One region of the Kosakonia beeri genome, then DNA from elsewhere that is predicted to be linked to it. Evidence: predicted binding sites of a transcription regulator. Region 1 holds the regulator's gene; each other region holds the start of a gene.
What was found. Region 1 encodes PurR, which represses purine synthesis genes. Its sites were predicted from a motif close to CANGCAAACGTTTGCNTG; they were not measured.
Positions count from the first base shown of each region.

Region 2: the regulator PurR is predicted to act here: its motif matches at 2,727-2,744, upstream of pyrD (quinone-dependent dihydroorotate dehydrogenase).
Region 3: the regulator PurR is predicted to act here: its motif matches at 3,754-3,771, upstream of gcvT (glycine cleavage system aminomethyltransferase GcvT).
Region 4: the regulator PurR is predicted to act here: its motif matches at 3,058-3,075, upstream of purM (phosphoribosylformylglycinamidine cyclo-ligase).

Region 1 covers NZ_CM135106.1:2,812,446-2,818,100, reverse strand. Annotated here, with positions in the region: gene punC (purine nucleoside transporter PunC) at 1-256, opposite strand, end outside; gene punR (DNA-binding transcriptional activator PunR) at 371-1,282, shown strand; gene purR (HTH-type transcriptional repressor PurR) at 1,302-2,327, opposite strand; gene cydH (cytochrome bd-I oxidase subunit CydH) at 2,625-2,714, shown strand; gene ACUY4S_RS13390 (MFS transporter) at 2,891-4,060, shown strand; gene sodB (superoxide dismutase [Fe]) at 4,095-4,676, opposite strand; gene ACUY4S_RS13380 (C40 family peptidase) at 4,799-5,632, opposite strand.
Region 2 covers NZ_CM135106.1:3,124,439-3,130,093, reverse strand. Annotated here, with positions in the region: gene ssuD (FMNH2-dependent alkanesulfonate monooxygenase) at 1-1,054, opposite strand, end outside; gene ACUY4S_RS14900 (sulfonate ABC transporter substrate-binding protein) at 1,051-2,022, opposite strand; gene ssuE (NADPH-dependent FMN reductase) at 2,015-2,590, opposite strand; gene pyrD (quinone-dependent dihydroorotate dehydrogenase) at 2,841-3,851, shown strand; gene zapC (cell division protein ZapC) at 4,020-4,562, shown strand; gene ACUY4S_RS14880 (YcbX family protein) at 4,559-5,655, opposite strand, start outside.
Region 3 covers NZ_CM135106.1:858,997-864,651, reverse strand. Annotated here, with positions in the region: gene gcvP (aminomethyl-transferring glycine dehydrogenase) at 1-1,986, opposite strand, end outside; gene gcvH (glycine cleavage system protein GcvH) at 2,159-2,548, opposite strand; gene gcvT (glycine cleavage system aminomethyltransferase GcvT) at 2,572-3,666, opposite strand; gene ubiI (FAD-dependent 2-octaprenylphenol hydroxylase) at 4,087-5,289, opposite strand; gene ubiH (2-octaprenyl-6-methoxyphenyl hydroxylase) at 5,308-5,655, opposite strand, start outside.
Region 4 covers NZ_CM135106.1:1,330,247-1,335,901, reverse strand. Annotated here, with positions in the region: gene arsC (arsenate reductase (glutaredoxin)) at 1-36, shown strand, start outside; gene ACUY4S_RS06490 (DnaA inactivator Hda) at 77-778, opposite strand; gene uraA (uracil permease) at 878-2,164, opposite strand; gene upp (uracil phosphoribosyltransferase) at 2,275-2,901, opposite strand; gene purM (phosphoribosylformylglycinamidine cyclo-ligase) at 3,137-4,174, shown strand; gene purN (phosphoribosylglycinamide formyltransferase) at 4,171-4,812, shown strand; gene ppk1 (polyphosphate kinase 1) at 5,080-5,655, shown strand, end outside.

The DNA.
Region 1 (5,655 bases):
GGCAGCCGATGGCGAAAATAGCCAGCCCGCTTAACAGGACAGGTTTGCGACCATACCGATCCGATAACGGCCCCCAAATCAGCTGCGCGACAGCGAAGCCAGCGAGAAACAAACTGAGCGTGGCGCTGACCACCGCGGAGGAGGTTTGTAAATCTTGCTGTATCGCGCTGAAAGCGGGCAGGTACATATCGGTGGCTAAAAAGCCCAGTACGCTTAAGCCCGCGAGCCAGACTAAAAATCCTTTGCCAGGTTGCATGGTGATATTTTATCTCTTGTGCAGGTGTTCAGGGGAGTCGAGTGTAAGGAGTGCATTGCTGCTTGTGAAACGCTAATATTTGCGTGGTGATTTCAATTTTTTTGCAGGCAGATTATGTGGTCTGAATATTCTCTTGAAGTGGTTGATGCTGTCGCACGGAATGGCAGTTTTAGCGGCGCAGCGCAGGAGTTGCATCGTGTGCCTTCTGCGGTGAGCTATACCGTGCGCCAGCTGGAGGAGTGGCTGGCGGTTCCGCTCTTCGAGCGTCGCCACCGTGACGTGGAATTAACACCTGCAGGCGTCTGGTTTTTGAAGGAAGGGCGCTCTGTTATCAAAAAAATGCAGGTCACACGTCAGCGGTGTCAACAGATTGCCAATGGCTGGCGTGGGAAACTGGCGATTGCCGTCGATAATATCGTCAGGCCCGCCCGAACCCGGCAATTGATCGTCGATTTTTATCGTCACTTCGACGATGTGGAATTGCAGGTCTACCAGGAAGTATTTAACGGCGTCTGGGATGCGCTGGCCGACGGGCGAGTTGAACTGGCTATTGGTGCCACTCAGGCGATCCCGGTGGGCGGGCGCTATGCGTTCCGCGATATGGGTATGTTGAGCTGGAAGTGCGTTGTTTCCAGCCGTCACCCGCTGGCGAGCCTCGACAGCCCGTTGAGTGATGAAACGTTGCGCAACTGGCCTTCATTGATCCAGGAAGATACTTCCCGTTCTCTGCCAAAGCGGATCACCTGGCTGCTGGATAACCAGAAGAGGGTGCTGGTACCGGATTGGGCCTCGTCGGAAGCGTGTCTGTCGGCAGGGGTATGTGTGGGAATGGTCCCGTCGCATTTTGCCCGGCCATGGCTGGAAAGCGGAGACTGGGTAGCGCTGGAACTTGAAAATCCCTTCCCGGATGCAGCCTGTTGCCTGACATGGCAACAAAACGAAGCCTCGCCAGCGCTAAACTGGTTGCTGGACTATTTGGGCGACAGTGAAACACTGAACCGGGAATGGTTGCGGGAGCCGGAGTGAAGGCTCCCACCGAAAAGTATTAACGACGGTAGTCGCGGAACGGGCCGTCAGCAACCGAACGGCGCTCAATCAGGCGCGGATGGACTTCAATGGATTGCGATTCTTCACGTTTGTTAACGATGCGATCCAGCAGCATGGTAAACGCCGTTTCTCCCAGCGAGTCTTTCGGCTGATGGATAGTGGTCAGTGACGGCGTAAAGAAACGGGAGTTGCGCACATTGTCGTAGCCAATGAGCGAAATATCCTGCGGTACGCGCAAGCCCATTTCATCGGCGGCACAGAGCGCGCCCATGGCCATAATATCGCCCCCACAGAAGACGGCTGTCGGACGGTGCGCCTGCGACAGGATCTGCTGCATAGCGCGATAACCGGACTCCGGCTCAAAGTCACCCTGCACAATCCAGCTTTCCGGCACGGTGATCATGGCTTCGGTCATGGCTTTCATAAAGCCTGCCAGACGCCCAGCGCCGGTGTTGCGCTCCAGCGGCCCGGGAATAACGCCAATGTCACGATGCCCACGCTCCACCAGATAACGACCAGCCATATAGCCGCCTTCAAAGGCGTTATCAATCACCGAGTCAGTAAAGTCAGCTTTGGCTTCGCCCCAGTCCATCACCACCATCGGAATATGGCGGTACTCTTCCAGCATGCTGAGCAGCGACTCCGGATATTCCGAACACATCACTAACAAACCATCGACGCGTTTTTGCGCCATCATGGACAGATAAGCGCGTTGTTTTTCAAGGTCATTCCAGGCGTTGCCGAGAATCAGGGTATACCCTTTCTGAAAACACTTTTTCTCGACAGCTTCAATGATTTCAGCGAAATACGCCGCTTCGCTACTGGTTGCCAGCAAACCGATCGATTTGGTGTGATTCACCTTCAGGCTGCGCGCGACGGCGCTGGGTGAATAGTGCAACTCTTTGATCGCCGCCCACACAGCATTGCGCGTCTCTTCGGCGACGAAACGGGTTTTGTTAATTACGTGTGATACAGTTGTGGTGGAAACGTTTGCTCGCTTCGCTACGTCTTTGATCGTTGCCATCAGATGTCACTCCAGACCATATCTTAAGCTCCTGATAATACATAAGGTAAACGTTTGCCTTCAATCACCCTGTACCCGCGAAAGGGAATGCGGTACGCCGGGAAAAAGACACTGGACGTCAGGAGGGGAGTCAATGGCCGGTACGCTAATAAATTTAGCGTCGAATTTTGTCTGATCTTGAGCAAAAGGGGAAGAGATAAAACATTCGTCTCACGAATTCCTGCAAGATTTTTATGATTATTTGTGCAAAAATGCGCTAACGCACTTTTTGTGTGGAAATTAAAACGGAGAAAATTGATGAGCACCGACCTGAAGTATTCACTGTTCACCACCATTATCGTTCTGAGCCTGATTGTTTTCGGCGCTCTGACCGCAGCTCTGCATTGATCCCGCGCGAGGGAGAGGCTTTTTCTCCCTCCGTTTTGCCCGCTTTTCTGCCCATTGTTATCAAACCCGCAATAATCTTTTGTCATTTTGCTAACTGCTGTTTTTTGTGATTACTGTCATACTTTTGGCTTCTACAACAGTGTCATCCACCGACACGGTGTTTCCGGAGTCTATCTATGAAAGTGAATTTTCCTTTGCTTGCCCTGGCGATTGGCGCCTTCGGCATTGGCACCACTGAGTTCTCCCCGATGGGGTTACTGCCAGTGATTGCCCGCGGCGTTGATGTTTCTATTCCGGCGGCGGGGATGTTGATTAGCGCATATGCCGTCGGTGTGATGGTCGGTGCGCCGTTAATGACACTGCTACTTTCACATCGCGGCAGACGTAACGCGCTGATCTTTTTAATGGCGATTTTTACGCTCGGTAATGTGCTTTCAGCAATCGCACCGGATTACGCCACGTTGATGCTGGCGCGTATTGTTACCAGTCTTAACCACGGTGCCTTTTTTGGTCTTGGCTCGGTGGTCGCAGCCAGTGTGGTGGTGAAAGAGAAACAGGCCAGCGCCGTGGCCACCATGTTTATGGGGCTAACCATTGCCAATATTGGCGGCGTGCCTGCAGCCACCTGGATGGGCGAAACCATCGGCTGGCGGATGTCGTTTTTAGCTACCGCAGGCCTGGGCGTGATAGCGATGCTGAGCCTGTTTTTCTCGCTGCCGAAAGGTGGCGCGGGCGAGCGCCCCGATGTGCGTAAAGAGCTGGCCGTGTTGCTGCGTCCGCAAGTCTTATCGGCACTGCTCACGACGGTGTTGGGCGCCGGTGCGATGTTCACGCTTTATACCTATATTGCGCCGGTGCTGCACACCATCACTGACGCAACGCCGGTCTTTGTTACCGCCATGCTGGTATTAATCGGTGTCGGCTTCTCGATTGGTAATTATTTGGGCGGTAAGCTGGCGGATCGTTCTGTAACCGCTACGCTGAAAGGTTTTCTGGTGCTACTGATAGCTATTATGCTGGCGATCCCGTTGCTGGCGCAAAGTCAGGCAGGTGCGGCTATCAGTATGGTGATCTGGGGTGCGGCGACCTTTGCTGTGGTGCCACCGCTGCAGATGCGCGTGATGCGTGTCGCGCATGAGGCACCTGGCTTATCGTCCTCTGTCAATATTGGGGCATTTAATCTCGGTAATGCGCTGGGTGCCGCCGCCGGCGGTGCGGTGATTTCGGGTGGTCTGGGTTACGCCTTTGTGCCGGTGATGGGGGCGATCATCGCCGGGCTGGGACTGCTGCTGGTGCTGTTTACCCGTCGTTCGCAAGCGGAGCGTGTCTGTACTGCGCTAGAGTGATTAAGCAGGAGGGGAGATTTCCCCTCCTGTCATCTCAGGCGGCGAAATTTTTTGCCACAAACTCCCAGTTTACCAACGCCCAGAAGTGTTCCAGATAGTTCGGACGGGCGTTACGGTAGTCAATGTAATAAGCATGTTCCCAGACATCCACCGTTAACAGCGGCGTGGCATTGGTAGTGAGCGGTGTACCGGCATTCGAGGTCGATACAATCGCCAGTCCGCCATCCGCTTTCTTCACCAGCCAGGTCCAGCCTGCGCCAAAGTTTTTCACTGCTGCTTCAGTAAACTGCGCCTTAAAGTCGGCCACGCTGCCGAAGGATGTCTCAATGGCAGCGGCCAGTTCGCCAGTTGGCTCACCACCTGCATGAGGGGCCAGGCAGTGCCAGTAAAAAGTATGGTTCCAGACCTGCGCTGCGTTATTGAACACGCCGCCTTCGCTGTTTTTGATGATCGCTTCCAGCGTCTGGCCTTCAAACGCGGTGCCTTTGATCAGGTTGTTAAGGTTTGTGACATAGGCCTGATGGTGCTTACCATAGTGGTATTCGAGTGTTTCGGCCGAAATATGTGGCGCCAGGGCGTCTTTTGCATACGGTAATGCAGGTAATTCGAACGACATTGCTGCTCTCCTTCATTATTTTAATACACTCAATAGCCCTACTGAGTGTATGGATAGAGTAGCAAATAGAAAGCGCTGGCAAAAGAGAGAGTTACCTGCCGCCTGCGCGGCAGGTGATGAAATTAGCGGATGGTTTTCGGCGTGACAACGCGACGTGCGCCGACATAGTGACGCTGCCAGTAATCTTCACTCAGGGACGTCACCTGAATATCCTGGCCGCTGCGAGGCGACTGAATGAATTTGCCGTTGCCTACGTATACGCCGACATGATCGGCAGTCCCGCGCCCTTGTGTGCGGAAGAATACCAGGTCGCCGCTTTCCAGTTCAGCCACGTTCACGGGCGAGGCATCACGCAGGTGATACATTTCATTGGCGGTACGTGGAATACGGAATTTCACCAGATCCTTATAGGCGTAGTAGACCAGACCACTGCAATCAAACCCGGTGTTCGGTGAGGTGCCACCCCAGTGATACGGTTTGCCAATCTGATTCATCAGTTTAGACATCGCCGTTTTTTGCGCTTTCTGGATGCGAACTTTGTGCGCATCAGCAATGGTTGCCGGTTTGCTGCTTTTGACTTTTATACAGTGTGGCTTGTGGCCTTTGCGCGGCGTACATTTTTCCGTCCAGGTGACGGTTGCGGTTTTAACCTGGCTGGGCTTGCTACGACGCGAAGAGAGTTGGCTGGCTTTGCTGCTGGTGGTGACTTTCTTTACTGAAGACTTTTTGGTCTCCGTGGTTTTTTTAGTGGTTGTTTTTGTTACTGCATTGCGACTGTTTTTCTTTGTGGTCTTTTGTGAAGTGCTTTTTTTCTTACGTTCGGATGCTTTCACCAGATGCGATTTTTGCACGGCCGACGCTCGCGCTTGTTCAGAAGCGCTGGCTAATGGCGTGAAAGAAAGCGTAGTGAACAACAAAGCACAGAGCGTGACTGAAGCCTTAGGTATCCGCGCCACTGAGCAATCCCCTGTTAGAGCAG
Region 2 (5,655 bases), 310 kb from region 1:
CGACATCAAGGTGAGGGAACAGTAATTCACCTACGCGGTACGCCTCTTCAAGATGCGGATAACCGGAAAGAATAAAACTGTCGATACCCAGCGCGGCATATTCGTTAATCCGCGCCGCTACGGTTGGCCCGTCGCCGACGAGCGCCGTTCCTGCGCCGCCGCGTACTAACCCGACGCCTGCCCACAGATTCGGACTGATTTCCAAATCGCTACGCCGACCTTTATGCAGGGCGGCCATCCGCTGCTGGCCAACCGAATCCTGCCGGGCGAAGGCGGCCTGGGCCGTTGCAATCGTCTCGTCATCAAGATGAGAAATCAGACGATCTGCGGCCTGCCAGGCTTCGGCATTGGTTTCGCGCACAATAATATGCAGACGGATGCCAAAACGCACTTTACGTCCGTGTGCTGCTGCTTTTGCGCGGACCTGGTCAATCTTCTCTTTCACCGCTCCAGGGGGCTCACCCCAGGTGAGATAAAGATCGACTTGCTCTGCCGCAAGATCCTGCGCCACATCCGATGAGCCACCGAAATAGAGCGGAGGCCGCGGTTGTTGAACCGGCGGGAAAAACAGCTTTGCGCCACGTACATGGACATGTTTGCCCTCAAAATCCACCGTTTCCCCTTCCAGCAGTCGGCGCCAGACATGTGTGAATTCCGACGACACTTCGTAACGCTCGGTATGGTTCAGAAACACACCATCGCCTGCCAGCTCCTGCGGATCGCTACCAGTGACCAGGTTAAACAGCGCGCGACCATTAGAGAGACGATCCAGCGTGGCGGCCTGGCGTGCGGCCACGGTGACTGATGTAACGCTTGGGCGTAGAGCGACGAGGAATTTAAGGCGCTGCGTAACCGGGATCAAAGACGCGGCCACCAGCCAGGCGTCTTCACAGGATCGCCCGGTCGGGATCAGCACGCCGCTAAATCCCAGCCTGTCCGCCGCCTGGGCGATTTGCTGCAAATAGGCTTGATCAACAGGCCGGGAGCCGTGGTCAGTGCCCAAATAATGACCATCACCATGGGTGGGTAAAAACCAGAACAGATTCAGGCTCATAACTTCGCTCCTTGTTGAGTTGGCTGCCAGATGCGGGTGCGAATATCGACTTTTTTCGGTAACAGATGGTTGTCGTAGAAAAGATCGGCTGTCTGCTGTTGTAACGCTGCCGTGGCCTCGTTGACAGGTACAATTTTGGTCGGCGGACGGTGATCAAAATAGGTGGCAATGACGGGTTGCGGTAATCCCATAGTTTTTGCCAGCAGCGCGACACTTTCATCACGGTGACTAAGGGTGAGGGCATCCGCTTCGCTAAAGGTGTCCAGTACGCCCTGAATAAAGGCACCGTTTTTTTCTGCATAGGGGCGGGCAGATAAATAGAAGGAGCCGGTCTGTTTCAGCGTGGATCCATCTTTTAATACTCGCACACCACCTTGTAATAGGGCGGCGGAGTAGTACGGATCCCAGATTGCCCAGGCATCGACATTCCCTTGCTGGAATGCCGCGCGGGCATCTGCTGGCGTCAGAAACACGGGTTGTATGTCAGTAAATTTCAGCCCGGCCTGTTGCAGCGCGCGCAGCAGCAAATTATGGGAGCTGGAGCCTTTTTGTAACGCCACTTTATGGCCTTTTAACTCACCGACGGTTTTGATAGCACTGTTTTCTGCCACCAGGATCACTTCGGCTTTTGGTTTCGGCGGCTCAACGCCAACGTAGACTAAATCGGCACCCGCCGCCTGCGCAAAGATCGGCGGGATATCGCCCGTGCTGCCGATATCAATACTGCCGACGTTAAGCGCTTCCAGCATTTGCGGGCCGGCCGGGAACTCGACCCAGGAAATTTTGGTGTTCGGGTAGCGTTTTTCCAGTAAGCCATGGCTTTTAGCCAGCACCATACTGACGCTGCCCTTTTGGTAGCCAATGCGTAATGCCTCTGGCGCAGGTTCTGCCGCCTGTGTCCAGGTCGCCACCGTCAATAATCCGCTCAGTGTCAGCCAGCGGGCGGGATGATTAAAAAATTTAAACATGAGCCACTCCCTGTGGTCGGTGAAAGTCAGGGGCCTGAATATCGCGGCGGTGCAGCGCCTGCCAGAACGTTTCCAGTGCGCTGTCCAGCCGGATTTGCAGGTTGGGGCTCAGGCCGGGTTTGTGTTGATAATCCAGCACCTGGCTGTCGTCGGCGAAGACGCCGTGCAGGATCTCCTGGGCTTTTAGCGCACTGAGCACTGGCTTGAGTGCGTAATCAACCGCCAGCATATGTGCCACCGTACCGCCCGTGGCCAGAGGCAGCACCACTTTGCCTTCCAGCGCGCGTTCGGGCAGTAAATCCAGCAATGTCTTCAGCGCGCCGGAAAACGAAGCCTTATAGATAGGGGTGGCGACGATCAAACCGTCGGCCTCTTTCAATTGCTCAATCAACGTTTTTAACGCCGGGCTGTCGAAGCGGGCATAAAGCAAATCTTCAGGCGCGAAGTTATGCAGGTGCCAGTGGCACACGTCGATATCCTGAGCACTCAAATGCTCGCGGGCATATTCCAGCAATGCGCTGGAGCGGGAAGGGAAGCGCGGGCTTCCGGCAAGGGTGACAACGCGCATAAAAGCTCCTTATAACCAATTGTTTGCTTTTAGGTAACATTCATAACAATTGATGTCAGTGTGACAGAGCCGATTTATTCCACTAAATGCTTTATTTGAAGAAAAAATGCTAAAAATTGCATAAAGAGAAAGCAGGCAGGGAAACGATTGCGCCCAAAGACGCTTTTTTTTGCCGCAGGTCAATTCCAATTGCCGGGGGTTTCGCAGATAATACGCCCCCGGTTTGCACACCGGGAATCCAGGAGAGTTCATGTACTATCCCTTCGTTCGTAAAGCCCTTTTCCAGCTCGATCCTGAGCGCGCTCATGAATTAACATTTCAGCAATTACGCCGTGTGACCGGCACGCCGCTTGAGGCGCTGGTGCGTCAGCGTGTACCGGAAAAACCGGTTCAATGCATGGGGCTGACCTTCAAAAATCCGCTGGGACTGGCGGCAGGTCTGGATAAAAATGGCGAATGCATTGATGCACTCGGCGCGATGGGGTTTGGCTCCATTGAGATCGGCACGGTAACGCCACGCCCGCAACCGGGAAATGATAAACCGCGGATCTTCCGTCTGGTTGCTGCCGAAGGCTTGATCAACCGCATGGGCTTTAATAATCTCGGCGTGGATAACCTGGTCGAGAATGTTAAAAAAGCCCACTTTGATGGTGTACTGGGCATTAATATTGGCAAAAATAAAGATACACCTGTCGAGCAGGGAAAAGATGACTACCTGATTTGCATGGAAAAAATCTATGCCTATGCGGGTTATATCGCTATCAATATCTCCTCGCCGAACACGCCGGGGCTACGTACCCTACAATATGGCGAAGCGCTGGATGATCTCCTGACCGCGATTAAAAATAAGCAAAGCGATTTGCAAAACATCCATCATAAATATGTTCCGGTGGCGGTGAAGATCGCGCCGGATCTTTCTGAAGAAGAATTGATCCAGGTGGCCGACAGTTTAGTTCGTCACAATATTGATGGTGTGATCGCCACCAATACCACACTGGAAAGATCGCTCGTTCAGGGAATGAAACATTGTGATGAAACCGGTGGTTTAAGTGGACGTCCACTGCAATTAAAAAGTACTGAAATAATCCGTCGTCTGTCGCAGGAATTAAATGGCCGCTTGCCGATTATTGGCGTTGGCGGTATCGACTCGGTTATCGCTGCGCGCGAGAAAGTTGCTGCAGGCGCAACGCTGGTACAAATCTATTCTGGTTTTATTTTTAAAGGCCCACCGCTGATTAAAGAAATCGTCACCCATATCTAATCTTTTTTTCCTTACTGAACCACCAGGGCTTTATTTCCAGCCCTGGTTGTTTTATATTCCGTCACTGTTGCTAATTTAAACATTATAGTCTTTTATTATTGGGTAATAACCGAGGCGGCAGAACAGGATGAAAAAGTAACAGGATGTTTAAGGGACGGGGGGAGAAAAATGCGAATTAAGCCTGACGATAATTGGCGTTGGTATTTTGATGACGAGCATGATCGAATGATGCTCGACTTAGCCAATGGCATGTTATTTCGTTCCCGCTTTGCCCGTAAGATGCTGACGCCCGATGCTTTTTCGCCATCCGGTTTTTGTGTTGATGACGCCGCGCTCTATTTCTCTTTCGACGAAAAATGCCGCGATTTAGATTTATCTCATGAGCAGCGAGCGGAACTGGTGCTCAATGCGCTGGTAGCGATTCGTTTTTTGAAACCGCAAATGCCAAAAAGCTGGCATTTCACTGCGCACGGTGATCTCTGGTCGCCTGTCATCGGTGAAGGTGCCTGCGTCTGGCTGAGCGATACGCAAGAGTGCGTAAATCTGCTGGTGGTTGAGACAGGCGAAAATGCTGCGCTCTGCCTGCTGGCGCAGCCGTGCGTGGTGATCGCCGGACGCACGATGCAGCTCGGCGATGCGATTAAAATCATGAATGATCGCCTGAGACCGCAAACGCATGCCAGCAGCCTGCGCTATGAGCAGGCTGTTTAAGCCTCCAGCCGAAGCGCTGTTTTAGGTATACAGCTACAGCAGAGAATTGAACCGTCTCCGGCGATGGCCGATTTTTTCATGGCGCTGACTTCACCTTCCACCAGACGTATGCGACAGCAACCGCAAATCCCCGCCCGGCAGGAATAAGGCACGCGAATCCCCTGGTTTTCCAGTTGCTCCAGCAATACCTGCTGATTATTGCCGCGGAAAGTCTGCCCCTGCCAGTTAATTTCTACCGTGTTGGTCGGCTGTATATCCGTTTCTAACGCCTCTTCCACTTCACCGGCACCGTAAAGCTTCGCCGGTGCGGTCGCCAGTACCACGACCTCGTCACCGACACGGATCACCCCACTATTACGGGCAATTAAATTCTGACCGAAATTCACATCACCCGTATCTTGTGCAGTGCGGAATCTCTGCAATGTCGCCAGGGGTTCACCAGAAGGATGTTTCTGGCCACGCTCCGGGCTGACCGTAGTGAAAACACAACGGCTGCAGGGCTTCACCACATCAAACACCACATCACCCACCCGCAGCACTTTCCAGCTATCTTCTTCCCAGGGCTGTGCGCCTGTTACCACCAGGTTGGGGCGAAACTGCTCCATTTTCACGCTGGCCGGGCACCGGTTCTGTAAATCACGCAGTGAGGCTTCGTTGGTCAGCAAATAGGGGAAACCGTCGGCGAAGGATAAGGGCACCGCTTCATGCCGCTTGACCCGGCGGGTCAGGGTTGCGCCCACCCAACGTAGCTGTACATCACGAGCAAAAAAGCCGCTAAGCCACTGGTTAATCGCCGCCGGCGCGATCAGAGCGGTGAAATGGTTCCCCCAAACTTCCGTTGGCGAGGCTTCAGGAGCGAAGTCGCCAAAGCGGATCAGCGCGCTGCTGCCGTCGGGGGCGGTCAGATGCAGCCCATCGGTGAGCGGCGACGGCGTAAAGCGCACCATCTGCGGAAACTGCCGGGCAGTCATAAAGGTGCCATCGGGCTGGGTAATCATAAAAACGCGGTCAAAGGCAAGGCCGCTGATGTCGGCAAAAGCATGCGTCAGGCCAATACCGCGCATGGATTTCACCGGATGGATAAAAAGACGTG
Region 3 (5,655 bases), 2.0 Mb from region 1:
CTCTTCATACACCCCATGAGTGGACGGATACGTCACCATAATGCAGGAGAGATTCTCTCCTGCCTGTGCAGCTTTCGCGCGCAGATCGGTCAGATCAATGTTGCCATTTTTATCGCAGGCTACCACTACCACCTGCATGCCCGCCATTTGCGCAGACGCCGGGTTGGTGCCGTGGGCAGAGCTGGGGATCAGGCAGATGTCACGATGACCTTCATTGCGGCTTTCGTGATAGTGGCGAATCGCCAGCAGCCCGGCGTATTCACCTTGCGCCCCAGAGTTCGGCTGCATACACAGTGCGTCATAGCCAGTCAGTTTCACCAGCCAGTCAGAAAGCTGGGCGATCATCTGATGGTAACCCTCTGCCTGTTCCGGCGGGCAGAACGGGTGCAGCTCAGCGAATTCCGGCCAGGTAATGGGGATCATTTCCGCAGCGGCGTTCAGTTTCATGGTGCAGGAACCCAGCGGGATCATCGCCTGGTTTAGCGCCAGGTCTTTACGCTCCAGCGAGTGCATATAACGCATCATCTCGGTTTCGCTGTGGTAGCGATTAAAGACCGGGTGCGTCAGGAAATCATCATCGCGCAACATGTTTTGCGCAATGGAGCGGCTGTCGAGCGCCACTTCTTTATCCAGGGCATCCACATCCAGCCCATGATTGTCGCCCAACAGTACGTTGAACAGTACCTGCACATCTTCGCGGGTTGTGGTTTCATCCAGCGTAATTCCCACGGCATGAAGAATGTCGCTGCGCAGGTTAATTTCCTGAGCTTCGGCACGCGCCAGGACAGCCGCCTTATCGGTCACTTCCACACACAGGGTATCGAAGTAGTGCGCATGGCGCAGTTTAAGTCCATTACGCTGTAAACCAGCGGCGAGAATATCGGTCAAACGGTGGATGCGCCCGGCAATACGTTTCAGGCCCGCCGGGCCGTGGAACACCGCATAGAGACTGGCGATATTGGCCAGTAACACCTGTGAAGTACAAATATTGGAGTTCGCTTTTTCACGGCGAATATGCTGTTCACGCGTTTGCATCGCCATACGCAGCGCGGTGTTGCCAGCAGCATCTTTCGACACGCCGATAATACGGCCAGGCATGGAGCGTTTAAATTCATCTTTTGCAGCAAAAAAAGCGGCATGCGGGCCGCCGTAACCCATCGGAACGCCGAAACGCTGTGCGGAGCCAAACACAATGTCAGCCCCTTGTTTACCCGGCGCGGTCAGGAGCACCAACGCCATCAGATCCGCGGCGACACTCACCACAATTTTGCGGGTTTTCAGTTCGTCGATAAGCGCGCTGTAAGCATGTACCTCACCGGTAGTGCCGACCTGCTGTAACAGCGCACCGAATACATCCTGGTGATCCAGCACTTTGCTTGCATCATCGACAATCACTTCAAAACCAAAGGTTTCGGCGCGGGTGCGCACCACATCCAATGTTTGCGGATGCACATCGGCGGCAACAAAGAAGCGGTTGGCGCTTTTCAATTTGCTGACGCGTTTTGCCATCGCCATCGCTTCGGCAGCGGCGGTGGCCTCATCCAGCAGTGAGGCGGAAGCGATATCCAGTCCGGTCAGATCCAGCGTGACTTGCTGGAAGTTAAGCAACGCTTCCAGACGTCCCTGCGAGACTTCGGGTTGATACGGGGTGTAAGCGGTGTACCAGCCCGGGTTTTCCAGCATATTACGCAGAATAACCGGCGGTAGCTGCACGGCGGTATAACCCATGCCGATATAAGACTTAAAGCGCTTGTTCAGGCCCGCCATCGCTTTCAGTTCAGCCAGCGCAGCGAATTCAGTGGTCGGTTCTCCAACCTGCGGTGGTGTCGCAAGCTGAATGTCTTTAGGCACGATCTGGCCGATCAATGCATTTAATGAATCCGCGCCAACTGTGTTCAGCATCTCCTGCTGTTGCGATGCGTCCGGGCCAATGTGCCTGCCGATAAATGCGGCGCGATTTTCAAGCTGACTTAACGTCTGGGTCATGAGCGAGAGTTCCTGAAACGTGCAGTGAATCGAGTTTGGAAATTATCGGAGTACGCTAAATCGTTCGCGTTGCAGGGAGGCGGCGACGCAACTCACCCCAGTAATCAACATCCGTAGTGACTGGAGCAAGTAAGGAAGCCAACGCGTTTGCAACGCGAAGGATAGGGCGTATTTATTCGTCTTCTAACAGCGCCGCGTATGCGGTGGCATCCAGCAGAGCAGCAACTTCCGCTTCATCGCTGGCTTTGATTTTAAAGATCCAGCCTTCGCCATACGGCTCGCTGTTGACCCGCTCTGGTGAATCGCTCAGCGCATCGTTGACCGCCACGATTTCGCCGCCAATCGGTGCATAAATATCGGATGCCGCTTTGACCGACTCGGCTACGGCGCAATCGTCGCCTGCCGTAACCGTTGCGCCGACGTCCGGCAGGTCAACGAAGACCATGTCGCCCAGCAACTCTTGTGCATGTTCGGTGATGCCAACGGTGTAAGTGCCGTCTGCTTCTTTACGCAGCCATTCGTGTTCTTTGCTGTATTTCAGTTCGCCAGGTACGTTGCTCATCTCATTCTCTCCAGATAAAAAAGTTACGCGACAGCTTTGCCTGCGCGCACAAAAATCGGTTTGGTCACTTTTACCGGTATTTCGCGGTTGCGGATTTGCACAACAGCTGTTTCACCGATGCCCGCCGGAACACGCGCCAGTGCAATACTGTAGCCAAGTGTCGGAGAGAAAGTGCCGCTGGTGATCACGCCTTCCTGCACGTTGCCAAGGCTGTCGGTGAAACGTACCGGTAGCGCGTTGCGCAGTACGCCTTTTTCCGTCATCACCAGACCAACCAGTTGTTCGGTGCCTTTTTCACGCTGCAACTCCAGCGCTTCGCGTCCAATGAAATCACGATCCTGCGGCTCCCAGGCGATGGTCCAGCCCATATTCGCGGCCAACGGAGAGACGCTTTCATCCATTTCCTGACCATACAGGTTCATACCCGCCTCAAGACGCAGCGTGTCGCGGGCGCCGAGACCGCATGGCTTGACGCCAGCATCGCGCAGTTGTTGCCAGAAACCGGCGGCCTGCTCATTAGGCAGCGCAATTTCGTAGCCTGCTTCCCCGGTGTAACCGGTCGTGGCAATGAAAAAACCTTCAGTTTCAACGCCAAAAAACGGTTTCATGCCTTCCACGGCGCGGCGCTGCGCATCGTTAAATAGCGAAGCGGCTTTCGCCTGCGCATTCGGTCCCTGAACCGCAATGAGTGACAGATCGTCACGCACGGTAATTTCAATCGCAAAGGGTTCAGCGTGTTGGGCAATCCAGGAGAGGTCTTTTTCGCGGGTGGCGGAGTTTACAACGAGGCGGAAGAAATCTTCAGTGAAGTAGTAGACGATGAGGTCATCAATCACGCCACCGGAGGCATTTAGCATGCCGGTGTAAAGCGCTTTACCGGGCTTCGTTAGCTTTGCCACATCGTTCGCCAGCAAATGCCGCAAGAACTCGCGGGTTCGGGCGCCTTTCAGATCGACAATGGTCATGTGCGACACATCGAACATTCCGGCATCGGTCCGGACTGCATGGTGTTCATCAATTTGTGAGCCGTAATGCAGCGGCATCATCCAGCCATGAAAATCCACCATTCGGGCGCCACACAGTGTGTGTTGTTCATACAAGGGGGTCTGCTGAGCCATCTTTTCCTCGTCGAATAAGCTGAGCTATTACGTTTGCCGGACGTGAAACGCGCCGGAAAACCGCTGTCGCCCCGATTTACACAGAGCAACGCAAACGTTCTCTTTTGCCTGAACTTATCACCGAAAGCCGTGCTTAACCATAAGGCAAAATGGGTCATCACATTAGCTTATGGCCTTTTTCACGAAAAGCAGAGGAAGTTTATTATGCTGCGCATGACCGCAAAAAACCGTCATTATTATTACACATTGCATGAAAATTGGTCTTCAACCAGCTTTTCACTCGGTAAAAGAGTGAGTTTTCCAGAAAAAGAAAATTCACCACATGAGAAAAAGTAATGTGAAAAATGGCGTGAAATTAGAATATTTCAAATGAGGGGGGAGGAACCCTTCCCGCTATGGGGAAGGGAAAGTGTGACGAAGTTAACGTAACCACTCTGGAAGATCGTTCAGACCTAATGCCTGACGCAAAAGCTGGCTTTTAACACCGGGAAGGGTATCGGCCAGTTTCAGACCCATGTCGCGCAGCAATTTTTTGGCCGGGTGAGCGCCAGCGAACAATTCGCGAAAACCTTGCATCCCTGCCAGCATCATTGCCGCGCTGTGTTTACGGCTGCGTTCATAGCGACGCAGATACAGATGCTGGCCAATATCTTTGCCCTGGCTGCGCAAACGGCGCAGTTCGGTAATGAGCTCAGCCACATCCATAAAACCGAGGTTAACCCCCTGGCCCGCCAGCGGATGAATGGTATGGGCTGCATCCCCTACCAGTGCCAGACGGTGCCCGGCAAAATGGCGGGCATAACGCCCGGTGAGCGGATAGACCTGCCGTTCACTCTCCACATGACACAAACCAAGACGGTTATCGAACGCCATACATAACGCCTGGTTAAAGGCTTCATCACTGGCCTGCTGCATCGCTTTTGCCTGATCGGGTGGCAATGACCAGACAATAGAGCACAAATGCGCATCGTTGAGCGGCAGAAAGGCGAGGATACCATCGTTATGGAAAACCTGACGGGCCACCGCCTGGTGTGGTTCGTCGGTGCGGATGGTCGCCACCAGCGCATGATGGTGATAATCCCAGAACGTCAGAGGAATATCGGCTTTGTTGCGTAACCACGAATTAGCGCCATCCGCCCCCACGACCAGCCGTGCGGTGAGCATCGTTCCGTCCTGCAACGTGAGGAAAGCGTCGTTTTCACCCCACGCAACTTGCTGCACGCCAGCGGGAGCAAACAGGGTGACGTCCTGGCACTGCCGGGCTTTTTCCCACAGCGCCTGTTGGATGACCGCGTTTTCAACAATGTAGCCGAGGTGATCGTACCCCATGCTGTGATCATCAAAAGTAATGCGACCGAAACTGTCTTTGTCCCACACTTCCATGCCGTGGTAGCAACCCGCGCGCCGGGCAATAATAGTTGACCATACACCAAGGTGGCTAAGCAGCCTTTCGCTGGCGGCATTGATCGCCGAGACGCGCAGCGCCGGTGGCGCATCATCCGCTAATGGTTCAGGAACTTGCTGTTCCAGCACCGCCACGCGCAGGCCGCTGCCCTGTAACCCGCAGGACAGCGCCAGCCCCACCATGCCGCCGCCGACAATCGCAACATCAACACTCTGCACTCTAGACTCCTTAAATCCTTAACGGGCAACCCAACCGAGGGTTCGCTGCGCCAGCCTGTCGCGCGCCGGGGTAAATAATTCCATCGCCATCAGCCCGGCATTACGCCCGACGACCAGCGGCGCCCAATGATTGGCAAACAGATGCACCAGTCCATCGGTTACACCGATGGTGGCTTTCTTATCCGCATGACGGCGATTGCGATAGCGCGTCAGCACCGGATAACTTCCCACATCGTTCTGCGCCGACCAGGCCTGCGCCAGGCTTTCTGCAAGGGTCATCACGTCGCGCATACCGAGATTAAAACCTTGCCCGGCAATAGGATGCAGCGTTTGCGCCGCATTCCCCACGAGCACCGTGCGGTGAGA
Region 4 (5,655 bases), 1.5 Mb from region 1:
GGACGCCCGCCGGAGCAGGTGTTGGAAATCCTGTAATCAGGTGGCCGGAGGGCGCAACGCGTATCCGGCCGGTGATTTACAGCTTGAGAATATCTTTGACGAAGGGAATGGTCAGCTTGCGCTGCGCGGTGATTGAGGCACGATCCAGTTCATCCAGCGTATCAAACAGGGTACGCATTTCCCGATCCAGACGCTTAAGCAGAAAACGCCCCACATCTTCTGGCAGTTCAAAACCGCGTAAGCGCGCACGCAATTGCAGCGCCTGCAATTTATCTTCATCAGACAGTGGCTGCAGCTTGTAGATTTGCCCCCAGTCCAGGCGTGATGCCAGATCCGGCAGCCCCAGGTTAAGCTGGCGTGGCGGGCGATCGCCGGTGATCAAAAGCCGGGTTTTGCCCGACTCCAGAATACGGTTATAGAGATTAAAGATCGCCATTTCCCACAGCTCGTCACCGGCAATGCATTCAATATTATCAATGCAGACCAGCGAGAGTTGCTCCATCCCTTCCAGCACATCCGGTACAAACCAGGTGCGTTTATCCAGCGGCACATAGCCCACGGCGTCGCCGCGCTGAGAAAGCTCCGCACAGGCAGCATGCAGCAAATGGCTGCGGCCTGCGCCTTCACGCGACCAGATATAAATGTAACCGCTGTGCGCCTGGCGCAAAACGTTTTGCAACGCCGCCAGTAAAGAGGGGTTATCACCCGGCCAGAAACTCGCGAAGGTTTCATCATCGGGTAAATATAATGGCAGGGAGAGCTGTGCCGGCGTGTTCAGAAGTACCTCAACAGGGCTTACAAAAAACGCAGTGAGTTTATCATAAAAAAGCGTGAGGTTTGAACCGGGCGCGAAACCCGGTTCAAACAGAGGCAACAATTACTTCGTCACGTCGCTTTCTTCGGCATCCAGCACCACTTCTTCCGGGCGCAGGACGCTGATCAGTTTGAAGATCAGGCTCAGGCAAATACCAACGATGGTCGCCAGCGCCATGCCTTTCAACTCTGCCGCGCCAATGTGCACTTTCGCGCCGCTCACGCCGATAATCAGAATAACGGAGGTCAGGATCAGGTTTTGCGCTTTGCTGTAATCCACTTTGGATTCGATCAGTACGCGAATACCGGACGCACCAATGACGCCGTACAACAGCAGAGAAACGCCGCCCATCACCGGCACCGGGATTATCTGGATCGCCGCCGCCAGTTTACCCACGCATGAGAGCAGAATAGCGATAATTGCCGCGCCGCCAATCACCCAGGTACTGTAAACGCGGGTGATCGCCATTACGCCAATGTTTTCACCGTAGGTGGTGTTTGGCGTGGAGCCGAAGAAACCCGAAATCACCGTCGACAGACCGTTGGCAAACATGGAGCGGTGCAGACCCGGATCGCGGATCACGTCTTTCTTGATGATATTGGCCGTCACCACCAGGTGGCCAACGTGCTCGGCAATCACAACTAACGCCGCAGGCAGAATGGTGAAAATGGCAAACCACTCAAAACGTGGGGTGTAGAATGTCGGCAGCGCGAACCAGTGCGCCTGAGCAATGGGCGTGGTATCGACAACGCCCATTGCAAAGGAGAGCGCGTAGCCCGCCAGCACACCAATCAGGATCGGGATAATGGCCATAAAACCACGGAACAGCACGGAACCAAAAACCGTTACGCCCAGTGTCACCAGCGAGATGATGACGGTTTTGGAGTCCGCAGACTGCCCGTCGGCAGGCAGCAGACCCGCCATGTTCGCCGCCACGCCCGCCAGTTCCAGGCCAATAACGGCAACGATTGCCCCCATTGCCGCTGGCGGGAACATCACGTCCAGCCAGCCGGTACCGGCTTTTTTCACAATAAAAGAGACCAGGCAAAACAGCACGCCGCACATGATAAAGCCGCCAAGCGCCACTTCGTAACCGAGCGGCAACAGCAGCAGTACCGGTGAGATAAAGGCAAAGCTGGAACCTAAATATGCCGGGATTTTTCCCTTACAAATAAAGATATAGAGCAGTGTCCCGATACCGTTGAACAACAGCACGGTGGCCGGGTTAATATGAAACAGGATTGGCACCAGCACGGTTGCGCCAAACATAGCGAACAAGTGCTGCAAACTAAGCGGGATGGTTTGCAAAAGCGGTGGTCTTTCACTTACCCCGATAGCACGGCGCGTCATAGTGTTTTCCTCTGAGTGTTGTTGTGTGTCCCCCTGTCCTTAACGGCAGGGAGTGGTTTGAATCCCAAAAAAAAGCCGACTATCAAAGTCGGCTTTCGATGTTTAATGCGTTATTTCGTACCAAAGATTTTATCGCCGGCATCGCCGAGGCCCGGAATAATGTACCCGTGCTCATTAAGGCCCTGATCAATAGACGCTGTGTACAGCTCCACGTCCGGGTGCGCTTTCTCCAGCGCCGCCAGACCTTCCGGCGCGGCTACCAGCACCAGCACTTTAATGCTGTGGCAGCCCGCTTTTTTCAGCAGGTCGATCGTGGCGATCATCGAACCGCCAGTTGCCAGCATCGGGTCAACCACCAGCGCCATACGTTCATCGATATTGGACACCAGCTTCTGGAAGTACGGCACCGGCTCCAGTGTCTCTTCGTTACGGTAAATACCCACCACGCTGATACGCGCGCTCGGTACGTGCTCCAGCACGCCTTCCATCATGCCCAGGCCTGCACGCAGGATCGGCACAACGGTGATTTTTTTCCCTTTGATCTGATCAACCTGTACCGGGCCGTTCCAGCCTTCGATAGTGACTTTTTCTGTTTCCAGGTCGGCAGTCGCTTCATAGGTCAGCAGGCTGCCTACTTCCGAGGCGAGTTCACGAAAGCGTTTGGTGCTGATGTCGTTCTCTCGCATCAGACCCAGCTTGTGTTTGACGAGTGGGTGTTTTACTTCCACGATCTTCATACTCTTCTCCTTTCCCCAGACAGGTGGCAGCCACAAAAAAAATCGCCGGATTATACCGCTTTTTTTCCGTTGCGCTACAGGCAGGCGCTTGATCACGATCAATCAACCTGGAGAATAGTATATCGAAAGTTATAAGCCAGGCCCGACAATAATAGGCTCGCAAACGTTTGCCTGGACTGCTAGAATTGCGCCGAATTTTATTTCTACCGCTAGTAAACGCGTGGGGACTGAAGCAGTGACCGATAAAACCTCTCTTAGCTACAAAGATGCCGGTGTTGATATCGACGCGGGCAATGCTCTGGTTGACCGAATCAAAGGTGTGGTGAAGAAAACCCGCCGCCCGGAAGTCATGGGCGGTCTGGGCGGCTTCGGCGCGCTGTGCGCTCTGCCGCAAAAATATCGTGAGCCAGTACTGGTTTCCGGCACTGATGGCGTAGGTACCAAACTGCGTCTGGCAATGGATCTGAAGCGCCACGACACCATTGGCATTGACCTGGTGGCGATGTGCGTCAACGACCTGGTGGTACAGGGCGCGGAGCCGCTGTTCTTTCTCGACTATTACGCAACCGGCAAACTGGATGTGGACACCGCAGCCAGTGTGATCCACGGTATCGCCGAAGGCTGCCTGCAATCAGGTTGTGCGCTGGTCGGCGGTGAAACGGCCGAAATGCCGGGCATGTATCACGGCGAAGATTACGATGTGGCCGGTTTCTGCGTCGGCGTGGTAGAAAAATCAGAAATTATCGACGGTTCGAAAGTAACCGATGGTGATGTGCTGGTGGCACTGGCGTCCAGCGGCCCGCACTCCAACGGTTACTCGCTGGTACGTAAAGTGATTGAAGTAAGCGGCTGCGATCCGCAAACCACGCAGCTGGAAGGCAAACCGCTGGCCGATCACCTGTTGGAGCCAACGCGCATTTATGTGAAGTCGGTGCTGGATCTGATCGAGAATGTTGACGTCCACGCTATTGCCCACCTGACTGGCGGCGGTTTCTGGGAGAACATCCCGCGCGTGCTGCCCGACAACACCCAGGCGGTGATCGACGAGTCATCCTGGCAGTGGCCTGCGGTCTTTAACTGGCTGCAGAGCGCAGGCAACGTCAGCCGTCATGAAATGTATCGCACCTTTAACTGCGGTGTCGGAATGGTGATTGCGCTGCCAGCAGCGGAAGCAGAAAAAGCCATCACCCTGCTGAATGCAAAAGGTGAAAGCGCGTGGAAAATCGGTATTATCAAAGCCTCCGATTCCAGCGAGCGTGTGGTCATTGAATGAAAAATATCGTGGTGCTGATTTCCGGTAACGGAAGCAATTTGCAGGCGATTATCGACGCCTGCAAACAGAAGAGAATCAACGGCACCCTGCGGGCAGTCTTCAGTAACAAGGCCGATGCGTTCGGCCTTGAACGTGCGCGGGAAGCGGCTATTCCCGCCCACGCCCTCACCGCTGACCAGTTTGCCAGCCGCGATGCCTTCGATCGTGAACTGATGCAGGAAATTGACGCCTACGCCCCTGATCTGGTGGTGCTGGCGGGTTATATGCGTATCCTCAGTCCGGCGTTTGTCGCGCATTATGCCGGGCGCTTACTGAATATCCACCCTTCCCTCCTGCCGAAATACCCTGGTCTGCACACCCATCGCCAGGTGCTGGAGAACGGCGACGACGAGCACGGCACCACGGTGCATTTCGTGACCGATGAGCTGGACGGCGGGCCTGTGATCCTGCAGGCCAAAGTCCCGGTGTTTGACGGTGATACAGAAGAAGAGATCACCGCACGCGTGCAGGCGCAGGAGCACGCCATTTATCCGCTGGTGGTGAGCTGGTTTGTTGAGGGTCGCCTGAAGATGGAAAATAACAGCGCCTGGCTGGATGGCGTCTGCTTACCGCCACAAGGCCATGCGGCTGACGAATAATTCTCACCTTTCAGGGCCCAGTAGCCGGATGGCGCAATGCTTATCCGGCATTAACCGCGCCTTTTCCCCGCAGTATTTTCATCACCTTACGTCAGAAAAAAGATTACTGTCATACTTTTTTGGCACAGTTGGACATCTGATGGCAAAGCTCGCCATAATAAGTTGTGTTATACGAAGGAACGCCAGCAACGTTCACCTGTAAGTCGGGACGCCGCAAGCGCGAGACGGGCTTGCGTGTCCCGAGATTGAACCGGAGTGTAAACAGGAATGGGTCAGGAAAAGTTATATCTCGAAAAAGAACTAAGCTGGTTGTGCTTCAACGAACGCGTTCTCCAGGAGGCCGGAGATAAAAGCAACCCGTTGATCGAGCGCATGCGTTTTTTGGGCATCTATTCCAATAACCTCGATGAATTCTACAAAGTGCGTTTCGCCGAACTGAAGCGCCGGCTGATCATCAGCGAAGAGCAAGGCTTACCGACTAACTCGCGTCACTTGCTGGGGAAAATTCAGTCCCGCGTACTGAAAGCCGACCAGGAGTTTGACAGCCTGTATAACGAACTCCTGCTGGAGATGGCGCGTAATCAAATCTTTTTGATTAACGAACGGCAGCTCTCGCAAAACCAGCAAAGCTGGCTGCGCAACTACTTTAAACAGTACCTGCGTCAGCACATTACGCCAACGCTGATTAACCGCGAAACCAACCTGGTGAAGTTCCTGAAAGATGATTACACCTACCTCGCGGTAGAAATCATTCGCGGCGATGAAATCCGCTACGCGCTGCTGGAAATCCCGTCCGACAAAGTACCACGCTTCGTTAACCTGCCGCCGGAAACACCGCGCCGC